3 regions of the Bradyrhizobium sp. CCGUVB23 genome follow, and region 2 is predicted to be linked to each of the others. Evidence: riboswitches for the same ligand, from Rfam matches in the RefSeq annotation. Region 2 holds a riboswitch; each other region holds the start of a gene.
The links. A riboswitch is a leader RNA that binds a small molecule or an ion and turns the genes downstream of it on or off. The one in region 2 is predicted to bind cobalamin.

Region 1 (4,278 bases), 8.0 Mb from region 2:
ACGAGACCTTTGACGCCTGAGTGCTCGACGATCGCGCAAGACAGTTTGCTATCGGCTTCCATGAAACGAGAGAGATTGCGATAGAAGTAGACCCCATAGCCGCAGATGACGAGACAGCAGATTCATCAGGCCCGTCGCTGCGGCCAGATCCATATTGCATCCCGACTTCCTTGACGTGAGAGGCACCACTTTCGTTGACGCACAATTGCCATGTGCCCGCCAGCTGCATCAATTGCCAAGGTTGGTAGGTGACCGGGCGCAAGGCGCTGCTTAGCGATTCGCGTGCTCATTCCAACGGACAGCGCGATCGATTGGATACTCGCTTCTCCAGGGCATTAGCGCCGAGAGGTGGATGTAAAAATCATTTCAGGACGTTGGCTCGTTTAAAGACACCGAGACGCGCAAAGCACGCTCTTGGCGTCGTCGCCACGAAGTCGTCGGATCGTCTGCTGGGGGAGGTTGGCTTTCCCGCTCATAGTGTGCTTCGCAAAGACATGGGATAGACCACCGCGGAAGCGCTTGCAGAGCGGCAGGCCAGTTTTGCTGACGCGCAATAAATTTGCGCGGATCGACGACAACCTTCAATCTACTGAATAGCTATGGATTGGGTCGCCCAAGACGAACGAAACGTGCTGACTCTGGTTCAGAAGACGTGGGGCTCGGCAAATGTCGGGGTCAATACGCGTGAGAAAACCGATCGAGAGACGCGCAGGAAACCTAAAGGAGGGCATTCTTTCGAAAGAAGATCGCCTGTGCTGACGCGACATAACTCACGTTCCGCCTCTTGCGGTTCATTCATTTGCAGGTTTACTCAGCTCCAACAAACTCGATGCAGCCTCTCCGGGAATCCATGCCGCTGGCACGATGGCTTTCAATGACATCGTTCAATGCGATGGCGAACCGAGCTGAAGAATGCTGCATACAGGGATGGATGACAAAGGCAGAGTTTGCATCGCCGGACCGCGGTCAATCCTTTGGACCGGCTAGGCGACCTCCGGGGCCGGCTCTTTTGCTGTCTTGATGCGCGTTACGCTGCTCTGACCATCGATGCTGACGGGTACCTCGCCCGCGACGGTGGCGCGACGAACGACCCGATGCTGATCGCCGTAATCGTTCACCGCGTAGTGTTGTGTGGCGCGATTGTCCCACATCGCCACATCACCTTCCTTCCAACTCCAGCGCACGGTGTTTTCGAGCGCAGTGATATGAGACTGAAACAGATCAAACAGCTTCTGGCCGTCGTATTTCGGGATGCCAACAAAACGTTGCACCAGGGCGCCGAGGAGCAGCGTGCGTTCGCCGGTCTCGGGGTGGACGCGCACGACTGGATGTTCAGTCTGATAGATCGTTTTGGTGAAGACTTCGTCCAAGTGCTTCTTGTCGAGCTCGCTGGCGCGGGGCATTATCGCGTAGTCGAAGGCGTTGCTGTGAACGGCCCAGAGCTTGTCCGCAAGCCGTTGCAGCGGCGGTGCCAGGTCGAGGTAGGCTGTGACGGTGTTTGACCAGACCGTATCGCCACCGAACGGTGGCATCACAACGCCACGCAGCACCGCGATCTTAGGGTAGCCATCGACGAAGGTCCCATCGGTGTGCCACAAGTCGGCCCGGCTGCCGGCGCGGACCGAATCAAGCTCGATAATCGACGCCGTCCCCTTAATGGCACCGAGCGTCGGATGACATGCCGGACTTCCGAAACGAAGAGCAAAGCGCTCCTGCTCGGCGTCGTCGAGATGACCCTGGTCGCGAAAGAAGATCACCTTGTTCTCGAGCAGCAGCTCGTTGATTGCGGCGATCGTCTGGTCCGGCAAATCGCCCGACAGCTTGATGTTTCGGATTTCCGCTCCGATGCGCGCTGCGCGTTTGACGATGTCGGCGCGAGGAATGACATTGTCCGACAAGCCCGTTGCACTCATAGCGGAACTCTCCAAATTCGCGGCTTGTTCGCTAGACCAGCTGTTCAGCTGCGATAGGAGCTGTCGAGCGCCAAATTGCTGGACCGCATAGCGGGATCCGCCAAACTCCACTGGCGACGGTGACGAGCCACCCTCGTGCGCTCTTTACGGGGTCTGCGACAGGTGAGGAGGCCTACGTGAAGGTCTTTCATCCATGATTGACCGATCTGCCGGTTCGATCAATTGCTAAGATTGGTAGTTGACCGGGGCACAAAGGTTTAGACTTCGCTGGATGATCGATGCAGAAATTGCCGCCCAGTGCCGAACGAACAAGAAACTCATGGTGTTGGATAAGGACATGAGAACGCTCGAGATCGGACAGGGCGGCCAAGCCGATCGACAACAATGGCCGTCGGGGCGCTGGTCAAAATTTGGTTTTTGCACCCCATCGTCAGGCTGTTCGTTTGGAGTGACCTCCATTGTTGAGGCCGTATTCGCGGCAGCATGCCGCAGAAAAGGTGGTCCTCCTTCGAGGTTGACGTACGGCCTCGGTTGCAGATAAATCGAAGGCGTCGAGGTTCTCCAGGTCTCGCTTCGATCTGGAGCTAAGAGGGAAGCCGGTGCGCTCACGATCCGTTCAGGATTGAAGCAATGCCGGCGCTGCCCCCGCAACTGTAAGCGGCGAGTCCGCATCCACACGTGTCACTGAAGCAGATGCTTCGGGAAGGCCGGATGCAGGCGATGACCCGCGAGCCAGGAGACCTGCCCCGACAACATAAACGTCCACGGGCGGGGTGTCCGGTGGTACGCCAAGCAGCAGGCGCTTTCGCGGCCCCTCCTGCCCGCGTCCGCCATGGCCTTTGCCCCCACCATAATGGGGTTAATGCTATGTCTCTTCTCTCACTTCCTGTCGCAACTCTCGGTATGCCACGTATCGGGCCACGCCGCGAACTCAAGTTGGCACTCGAAGGCTATTGGGCCGGCAAGATCAGCAGCCGGCAGCTTCTTGAAGCTGCGGCCGGTCTTCGTGTCGCCAATTGGGCGCGTCAGCACTCGCTCGGCGTCACCGTCATCCCGTCAAATGACTTTTCACTCTATGATCAGGTTCTCGATACCAGCGTCATGGTGGGCGCCATTCCCGAGGCGTATGGCTGGGAGGTAGGTCCGGTCCCGCTGAAGACCTATTTCGCCATGGCGCGCGGCTCTCAAGGCGGGGAGCATGAAGCAAGTAGCAGTCACCGCAATGACGCCGGCGGGTCCGCCGCGCAGGAGATGACCAAGTGGTTCGATACCAACTACCATTACATGGTGCCCGAATTCCATAAAGGTCAGATCTTCAGGCTCTCCTGCCGAAAGCCGATCGAGGAATATGAGGAGGCGAAAGCCCTTGGCTATCAAACGCGTCCCGTTCTGGTAGGACCGGTCACCTTCCTGAAGCTCGGCAAGAGCGCTGATCCGGCGTTTGATCCGATCTCGCTGCTCGATAGTCTCCTGCCCGTCTATGTCGAGGTTCTCAAGGAGCTGGCGAAACGCGGAGCCGAGTGGGTCCAGCTTGACGAGCCGTGCCTGGTGCTTGATCTCGACGAGACAACGCGGAATGCGCTTCAGCGTGCTTATGGGTGTGTCGCCAATGAGGTACCTGCCATCAAGATCATGCTGGCCACCTATTTCGGAGCGATCGGCGACAACCTGGCGACCGCTCTGAAGCTACCTGTGGCTGGACTGCACGTCGATCTTATCCGAGCTCCCCAACAATTGAGCCAGATTGAATGCGGCGCCCGCGCGGACCTCGTGGTTTCGCTCGGCGTCATCGATGGCCGCAACGTGTGGCGTTCTGACCTATCGGCACTGATCGAGCGGTTCAAACCCGTCATTGCAAAGTTCGGCAGGGATCGCGTGCAGCTCGCACCCTCCTGCTCGCTCCTGCATGTCCCAATCGATCTTGAGCTCGAGACCGATCTCGATCCGGACGTGAAGAGCTGGCTTGCCTTCTCGGTGCAGAAGATCGGCGAGCTCACGGTCATCGCGAAGGCGCTCGCAGGCGAGGCGAGTGTCGCAGCCGCGCTGACCGCATCCGATCTAGCGGCGACGGCGCGCGAGACCTCCCCGAAAATCCACGACGCGATCGTTGCACAGAGAATGGCGGCGATCGACGACGCCATGCGCCGCCGTACCAGCGCTTTTGCCAACCGCGCAGAGGTCCAGCGCAAGCGCTTTGGTCTGCCGGCCTTTCCGACGACGACGATCGGCTCGTTCCCGCAGACCGCCGACGTTCGCAACGCTCGCGCTGCTCATGCCAAAGGAAAACTGACGGACGCGCAATACGAGCAATTCCTCAAGGCGGAGACGGCCCGTACGGTGCAGTGGCAGGAAGACATCGGCCTCG
Region 2 (4,278 bases):
ATCGTCCGCGCTACGCTCGCCACGCTCGATGCGGCCGTCGGCGCCGAGCTCGAACGTACCGCGCTCATCCTGGTCGGCAAAACACTCGGCTCGGAGGAGTTCTCCGAGAGCCGTCTTTACGCCGCCGACTACGATCGCCGCTACCGGCCGGTCGGACCGGCGCCGCGCTTTCCGGAGGCATCGTGATGGCGGCAGGTCTCGTCATTTCCGCGCCGGCTTCCGGCGTCGGCAAGACGACGCTGACGCTGGCGCTCGCACGCGCCTATCGCGATCGCGGCCTCAAGGTGCAGTGCTTCAAGAGCGGCCCTGACTACATCGATCCCGCCTTTCACGCGGCGGCCACGGGACGCGCCTCCGTCAACATCGACAGCTGGGCGATGGATCGTGCGAGCATCGAACATCTCGTCAGCCGCGGCGCGAACGCCGATCTCATACTGGCCGAGGGCTCAATGGGCCTGTTCGACGGCGTTGCCGCGCGGGGCGTCTCGGGTACGGGCGCCACCGCCGACATCGCGGAGATGATGGGCTGGCCCGTGCTGCTGGTGATTGATCCGTCAGGCCAGGCGCAGACGGCAGCTGCAATTGCGACCGGCTTGCGGGATTTCCGCAGCGGTGTACGCCTTGCCGGCGTCGTGCTCAACCGCGTCGCGAGCCCTAGGCATGAGGATCTCGTGCGGCGTGCGTTGAACGATGCCGGCATTGCGGTGTTCGGCGCGTTGCCGCGCCATGCCGAGATCAGCCTGCCGAAGCGGCATCTCGGCCTGGTGCAAGCCGAAGAGCAGGCGGAGATCGGAACCCTGATCGATGAAGCGGCGCGCTTTGTCAGTGAGCACGTCGATCTGGACGCTGTGCGGCGGGCGGCGTCGGCATGGTCGGCGCAACCAGCCACGATTGGGCTCAACGTCACGCCGCCGGGCCAGCTCATCGCGCTGGCGCGCGACGCCGCGTTTTCATTCGTCTATCCGCATATGCTCGAGGCCTGGCGCGCCGCCGGTGCGGAGATCCTCCCGTTCTCGCCGCTCGCCGATGAGGGACCCGATGCAAGCGCCGATGTGTGCTGGCTGCCCGGCGGTTATCCCGAACTGCATGCCGGCCAGCTCGCAGTGAATGCGCGCTTTCGCGAGCGCATGCGCGACTTCGCCGAGACGCGGCCGGTCCATGGCGAATGCGGCGGCTACATGGTGATGGGCGCGGCCCTGACCGATGCCGACGGCGCGCGGCACGAGATGCTTGGCCTCCTGGGCCTGGAGACGAGCTTTGCCAAGCGTCGCATGCATCTCGGCTATCGTCTTGCCGAGCTCGCGGCACCAATGCCGGGACGTCAGCCGGGCGCGCGCCTGCGCGGTCATGAATTCCATTATTCGACGATTCTCGCGCAGCCTGATGTACCGCTTGCGATCGTGCGTGACGCGACAGGCGCTGTTGTCGCGGAGACAGGATCGCGGCGCGGGCATGCGACGGGTACTTTCTTTCACCTGATTGCGGAGGACCGGTGAGCGGCTTCGTCTCCTTCATCTCCGCCGGTCCCGGCGATCCCGAGCTTTTGACGCTCAAGGGCGCCGCGCGGCTGCGCGGGGCCGACGTCATCCTCTATGACGATCTCGCGTCCGGCGCGATCCTCGAGCTTGCCCGGCCCGGGGCCAATCTGGTGGCGGTCGGAAAACGCGCTGGCCGGCCCTCGACCAAGCAGCAGCACGTCAACCGCCTGCTGGTCGATTATGCGGCGACCGGTGCGCGCGTGGTGCGGCTGAAATCCGGCGATGCCGGCATCTTCGGCCGGCTCGAGGAGGAGATCGAGACGCTTCGGGCGTCGGGGATCGGCTACGAGATCGTGCCCGGCGTCACCTCGGCCTGCGTCGCGGCGGCTCAAGCCGGCATCCCCCTGACCCGGCGAAACACCGCGCGCCGGGTGCAGTTCGTGACCGGGGCCGACGTGACCGGACAGTTGCCGCAAAATCTGAACTGGGCGGCGCTGGCCGACCCGGACGCGACGACGGTGGTCTATATGGGCCGGCGCACGTTTCCGGATCTGGCCGCAAAGCTGATCGCGCATGGTCTTTCGCCGGAAACGCCAGCGCTGTTTGCGGAATCCCTGGGCCGCGTCGATGAGCGGCTCGTCCGGACCACGATCGCAAGGCTCGCCGAAGAGCTCACGCAGGCCGCGCCCGCGACCACGGCCGCCGTCATCCTGTTTGGCGCATTGGCGGGAGAATCTTCGTGATGATGCCCGTGGCCGCCGTTCGACCCTTGACGCCCGGCTTGCGAAAGGGGCACACAAGAGGGGCATGGTGCTCGATGCGGCGCAAAGCGCCGGAGCATAATCGGGAATGGGGGTGGGCGGACCCAGTTGCGGCGCCCCAAACCCCAGCCGCCCCCGCGACTGTAAGCGGTGAGGGGCTCCGATCCGCCACTGGGCCGCAAGGCCCGGGAAGGCCGGAGATCCCCTTCGATCCGCGAGCCAGGAGACCGGCCCTGCACGTTTGGACGCCAAGGCCGTCGGGTGTGACGGCAGGAAGGACTTGAACCATGCATATCGAACCCGGAATCGTGACGGGCGCCAAGCTCGTGTTGAGTTACGCAACCGGCATCGCCGCGGGCGGCGTTGCGCTGAAGCTCGCGGCCGAGACCGTGCGCGAGCAGGGCATCAGCTCGTTCGCGGTGCGGACGGCTGCGACGACCGCGCTGGTCTTCACCTTCTTCGAGATCCTGCCGCACTTCCCGGTCGGGGTCTCCGAGGTGCACTTCATCCTCGGCTCGACCCTGTTCCTGCTGTTCGGTGCGGCACCGGCAGCCCTTGGTCTCTCGCTTGGCCTCCTGCTGCAAGGCCTGTTCTTCGTGCCTACTGACCTGCCGCAATATGGCATGAACGTCACCACGCTCTTGGTGCCTCTGTTCGCCATCCAGGCGCTCGCGACCCGCATCATTCCCCGCAACACGGCCTATGTCGACCTGCAGTATCGTCAGGCGCTGGCGCTCTCGACGGCGTATCAGTCGGGCATCATCGCCTGGGTTGCGTTCTGGGCCATCTACGGTTCGGGCTTCGGCGCGACCAACCTCGCCAACATCGCGACCTTTGCCGCGTCCTATGCGCTGGTCATCGTGATCGAGCCGCTCGCCGATCTCGCGGTGCTGGCGCTGGCAAAGTCGCTGCGCGGCGTCACCGCGCCCGGTCTCGTCACCCCGCGCCTGCACAACGCGGCGTAGAGATGATTTGAAGGGCGGCCGTCATAGCCGCCCTTCACACTCGTGATGCTCACACTTTCCCTGATAGGTATCGGTTGCGGCGATCCCGAGCAGCTCACGCTCGCCGCGATCCGTGCCATCAACGCGGCCAATCTCGTTCTGATCCCGCGCAAGGGAGCGCAGAAGTCCGATCTCGCCGACCTGCGGCGGACGATTTGTGCCGATGTACTCACCAACAAAGAGACGCGGATCGCGGAGTTCGACTTGCCGGTGCGTAACGCGGGCGAGGCTGATTACTGCAGGGGCGTCGACGACTGGCACGATGCGGTCGCGGCAGCCTGGTCGCGGGAGATTGCGCAGCATCTCGGACGCGAGGGCCGAGTCGCGCTGCTGATCTGGGGCGATCCCTCGCTCTATGACTCCTCTTTGCGGATCGCGCGACGGCTTGATCCTTTGCCCGCGATCGAAGTCATCCCCGGCATCACCTCGATCCAGGCGCTGTGCGCGGCGCATGCGCTGCCGCTGAACGATATCGGCGAGCCTTTTCTGGTCACGACAGGGCGGCGACTGCGCGAAGGCGGCTGGCCTGACGGCACCGGCACCGTGGTGGTGATGCTAGACGGCGCCACGGCATTTCAGTCGCTCGATCCGCAAGGCCTGCTGATCTGGTGGGGCGCCTATCTCGGCATGCCCGATCAGATCGTCATGTCGGGTGCATTGGCCGAGATCGGTCCCCGCATCGTCGCGGCACGGCAGGAGGCGCGCGAACGGCACGGCTGGATCATGGACAGCTACATTCTCAAACGCAGAGCGTGACGCGACCGCGGTCGCGTGAACGGAGGCAGGACGACATGCTCCCCAATTGGGTCTACGAGAAATGCCCTGATATCTCGACCGCGCATCGCGAGGCGGCGATGGCGCGGCAGGCGCAACTGACCAAGCCGACCGGCGCGCTCGGACGGCTCGAGCAGGTCGCGATCGACCTCGCGGGCCTGCAGGAAACGGAGCAGCCGAGGGCCGCTCGCGTGCCGATCATCGTGTTTGCCGGCGATCACGGCATCGTCGACCAGGGTGTCTCCGCCTATCCGCAGGAAG
Region 3 (4,278 bases), on a different contig from region 2:
CAGGTCACTGAGATGATATCTCTCGTGGCGTATAGTGGCAGCCCCCTGATTTCCTGAAGTGGACTCCGGATTTTGGACCGGCGGCTCAGGTGGTGCGGATGCCGTTCCGTTTTGATAAACGGAGCGGACCATGAAGAAGACGAGACGGACAATCGATGCGGCGCTGAAGGTAAAGATCGCCTTGGAGGCGCTGCGAGAACAATCAACGGTGACGGATCTGGCGCAGCGCTACCAGGTGCATGTGAATCAGATTTATGCCTGGAAGAAACAGCTTCAGGATCAAGCGGTTCGGACGTTCGACGCGGGCGCTGGTCGGGATGGCGAGGCGGCCCACGAACTGGAGGTCGAGAAGAGAGCGCGTCGACATGATGCAGTTCTGGTCAAGGGAGCGCAGATTGTGCTGCTCGCCGCCTGAGCTAGTGGTTCATCACTGTGGTTTTGACTCTTTGGGAGCAACCGGATAGGCGCGACCGAGTTTGGCGCGGGCTTTGTCGGTTGTGAACATCCATTTGATGCGGTCTCGGACTTTGTTTCGCTGCCGTTGCCATGCTGCGATCTCTTTTCGGAGCCTTTTGGGATCGTCGATACGACGGCCGAGACACTGGCGCTGCAGCACGCTGATCTCGCACTCGACCATATTAAGCCAGCTGGCGTGTTTCGGGGTATAGTGGAACTCGAGGCGGCGCAGGATGCGACGGGCCTCGGCAGGCGCAAATGCCTGATATAGCGCGCCGGCGGTATGGATCGACAGATTATCCTGCACGACCCGGATGCAGGCGGCATCGGGATAATGGACGTCGACGAGCTCACGCATGCAGTGGGCGTAGTCTACGGCGGCGCGGCGCTCGGTGACCTGGACGTTGCGCCAGCCGCGATGCGGATCGAAGGTGACGAAGAGATTGACGGTGCCGTTGCGGCGGTACTCGTAATCGTATCGCTCGCGCTGTCCCGGTTGGGCCGGGATCGGCTGGCGCACCTCGCCGATCAGCTGGACGGGGGTCTCGTCGAAGCAAAGCAGCGGCCGCTCGGGATCCGGCGCCTCGGCGTAGAGATCGAGCACGTCCTCCATGCGGGCGACGTACTCGCCGTCGACCTGGGGAATGCACCACATGTCCCTGCGCCAGGGCTTGAGATCGTTCTCGGTGAGCCGGCGGCGCACGGTTTCGCCCGACAGGCTGTCGTGATCGGTGAGCTTGACCATCGTGTCGGCCAGCAGTGTCAGCGTCCAGCGTTTGCGGCCAGCTGGCGGCTTGGCACATGCGGTCGCCACCAGCAGGGCCTCCTCTTTGCCGGTCAGCTTGCGCTCTGCGCCCGGACGCGGCTCCTCGCTCAAGGCCCGCTCCAGATTGCCTTCCACGAAGCGGCGCTTGGTCCGGCCGACAGTGGAGAGGCTGACCCGGACGGTTCGGGCAATCTCTGCGTCAGAACTGTCCCCATCGGCCGCCAGCAAAATCTGAGCCCGTTTGAGTTTGCGGGCGGCATGCTTGCCGCCGCCGAGCATCGCCGTCAGTTCGTCCCGCTCGACTTGGCTCAATTCCACCCGATAACGTACATTCATGCTTCGCCTCCTTGTCGGAGGCCGGGACGAATCCAGCTATGAGTCAAAAATCAGGCGTGCACTTCACCGAGAAGCAGGGGCACTATCTCGCTTTCATCCATACCTATTCGTACATGTTCGGACAGCCGCCCGCCGAGGCCGACATCCAGCGCCACTTCCGCGTCAGCCCACCGTCAGTTCACCAGATGATCGTCACCCTCGAACGCAACGGGTTCATTCGTCGCAAGCCTGGCGTCGCACGAAGCATCGAGATCCTCTTGCCACCCGAAAACTTGCCCATCCTCCAATGGCTCGGCATCAAAACGTCAAAATCACTGTGATGAACCACTAGTCGCCACATGCATATGGATCGCGTCTCGCTCAAGCGGAGCGACCAGCAGTTAAACCTTGACAGCGCTCGCCTCTCAGTTTGACGGCAATGGCCGGGGGATGTTTACTGGATCAGGCTTCAAAAGAACCTTTGCAAGTACTCGAGACAGAAGAACGATCGCTATTCCTTCTTGGTCGCTACAACTACGCTCGGCGTCTTAAAACCCTGAAGTGCCTCATCCCATAAGGCTTGACGAATCTCGGCGAGTTCCGCTATATGTAGTATGTCACGGTCTTCCAGTCCAGATTTCGTTGGATGGAAGCTAAGAGGGAACCCGGTGCGCCGGCAACGGCTACTCCGAGGCTGCCCCCGCAACTGTAAGCGGCGAGCAGGTTGTCATCATGGTCACTGGCGCGACAGCGCCTGGGAAGGCCGACAGCCCGCAGCGACCCGCGAGCCAGGAGACCTGCCGCGACAGAACGAACGTCCTCGGGCGGGGTGCCCGATGAGGCGCTTGCAACCGGGGACAGTTGCCCGGTCTCGCAAGTCGTCCGCGCGGCCCCAGCCCCCAAACATCGCGGGGTTGCCGATGTCGCCGTCTTACGATTTCGATCAGCATGGTCATCTCGTTGAGCTGCCGAGTGTGCGGCCCCCAGCGCAGGCAAAGCCTATCGCGCTTGAGCTGTGCCTCTTGCCGACGCCATCGCCAGCTCCGCTGCCTTGGCCGCTCGCGCCATCGCCAAAGCCGTCCGACCTCACGCTCGATCGGTCGCGCAACGACCTGCTGACGTCGTTCGGCAAGCTGACGCTGACCGACCGTTATCTGCTCCCCGGCGAAAGCCTCCAGGATATGTTCGCGCGGGTGGCTTGCGCCTTCGCGGACGATGTTGCGCATGCCCAACGTCTCTATGATGCGATGTCTCGGCTGTGGTTCATGCCGGCCACACCAGTGCTCTCCAACGGAGGCACCACGCGCGGCCTACCGATCTCGTGCTTCCTTAACTCGGTGTCGGATTCGCTCGAAGGCATCGTCGGCACCTGGAACGAGAACGTCTGGCTTGCCTCCAACGGCGGCGGCATCGGCACCTACTGGGGCAATGTTCGCTCGATCGGCGAAAAGGTGAAGGGCGGCGTCACTTCAGGCATCATTCCGTTCATCCATGTTATGGATGGCCTGACGCTGGCGATCAGCCAGGGCTCGTTGCGGCGCGGCTCGGCGGCGGTCTATCTCGATATACACCATCCCGAGATCGAGGAGTTCCTCGAGATCCGCAAGGCATCCGGCGACTTCAACCGCAAGAGCCTCAACCTGCATCACGGCATCAACGTCACCGACGAGTTCATGCGTGCCGTGGGCGCCGGCACCGCGTTCGCTCTGCGCAGCCCGAAGACCAACGAGGTCGTCCGCGACATCGACGCCCGGCAGCTGTGGCAACGCATCCTTGAGAACCGGCTGCAGACCGGCGAGCCCTATCTCTTGTTCATCGACACCGTGAACCGCGCGCTCCCCAAGCACCAGCGCGAGCTCGGCCTCAAGGTCTCGACCTCCAACCTTTGCAGCGAGATTACGTTGCCGACCGGCATCGATCATCGCGATGAGGAGCGCACCGCGGTGTGCTGTCTGTCGTCGCTCAACCTCGAGACCTGGGACCAGTGGAAGGAAAAGCCGGGCTTTGTCGAGGACGTCTTGCGCTTCCTCGACAACGTGCTCACCCACTTCATCACGGTGGCGCCGGACGGCATGGAGCGTGCCCGCTACGCCGCCCTGCGCGAGCGCTCCGTCGGCCTCGGCGTGATGGGCTTCCACTCGTTTCTCCAGGCCAGGGGCATTCCGATGGAGAGCGTCCTGGCCAAGTCGTTCAATCTCAGCATGTTCCGAAAAATCCGTCGCGATGCCGACGCGGCATCCGTCGCGCTCGCTCGCGAGCGTGGCCCGTGCCCGGATGCGCAGGAATGCGGCGTGATGGCGCGCTTCAGCCACAAGATCGCGATCGCGCCGACCGCCTCGATAAGCATCATCTGCGGCGGCACCAGCGCTTGCACTGAGCCGATCCCGGCCAACATCTACACCCACAAGACGTTGTCCGGGGCCATCTCGGTGCGTAATCCGCATCTCGCCAAGGTGCTGACCGCCAAGTGCGCCGACACGTTGGCGACCTGGCAGTCGATCATTGCGCACGAGGGGTCGGTCGCCCATCTCGACATCCTATCGGAGCACGAGAAAGCGATCTTTCGCACCGCATTCGAGATCGACCAGCGCTGGATCGTCGAGCTTGCCGCCGACCGCGCCGCGTTCATCTGCCAGAGCCAGTCGATCAACCTCTATCTGCCGGCCGACGTGGATAAGTGGGACCTCCACATGTTGCACTGGACGGCTTGGAAGCGCGGGGTGAAGAGCCTCTACTACTGC

Region 1: another riboswitch for cobalamin. It lies ahead of metE (5-methyltetrahydropteroyltriglutamate--homocysteine S-methyltransferase); the one in region 2 lies ahead of NLN62_RS46860 (energy-coupling factor ABC transporter permease).
Region 3: another riboswitch for cobalamin. It lies ahead of NLN62_RS49750 (ribonucleoside-diphosphate reductase subunit alpha); the one in region 2 lies ahead of NLN62_RS46860 (energy-coupling factor ABC transporter permease).

What each region holds. Positions count from the first base shown of each region.
Region 1 is NZ_JANADQ010000001.1:1,923,035-1,927,312, forward strand. It holds gene NLN62_RS08960 (TauD/TfdA family dioxygenase) at 984-1,913, opposite strand; cobalamin riboswitch at 2,451-2,677, shown strand; gene metE (5-methyltetrahydropteroyltriglutamate--homocysteine S-methyltransferase) at 2,781-4,278, shown strand, end outside.
Region 2 is NZ_JANADQ010000001.1:9,952,802-9,957,079, reverse strand. It holds gene cobM (precorrin-4 C(11)-methyltransferase) at 1-186, shown strand, start outside; gene NLN62_RS46870 (cobyrinate a,c-diamide synthase) at 186-1,496, shown strand; gene cobA (uroporphyrinogen-III C-methyltransferase) at 1,493-2,221, shown strand; cobalamin riboswitch at 2,270-2,490, shown strand; gene NLN62_RS46860 (energy-coupling factor ABC transporter permease) at 2,527-3,204, shown strand; gene cobF (precorrin-6A synthase (deacetylating)) at 3,250-3,999, shown strand; gene cobT (nicotinate-nucleotide--dimethylbenzimidazole phosphoribosyltransferase) at 4,035-4,278, shown strand, end outside.
Region 3 is NZ_JANADQ010000002.1:348,222-352,499, reverse strand. It holds gene NLN62_RS49765 (transposase) at 131-415, shown strand; gene NLN62_RS49760 (IS630 family transposase) at 428-1,558, opposite strand; gene NLN62_RS49755 (LexA family transcriptional regulator) at 1,597-1,878, shown strand; cobalamin riboswitch at 2,141-2,357, shown strand; gene NLN62_RS49750 (ribonucleoside-diphosphate reductase subunit alpha) at 2,458-4,278, shown strand, end outside.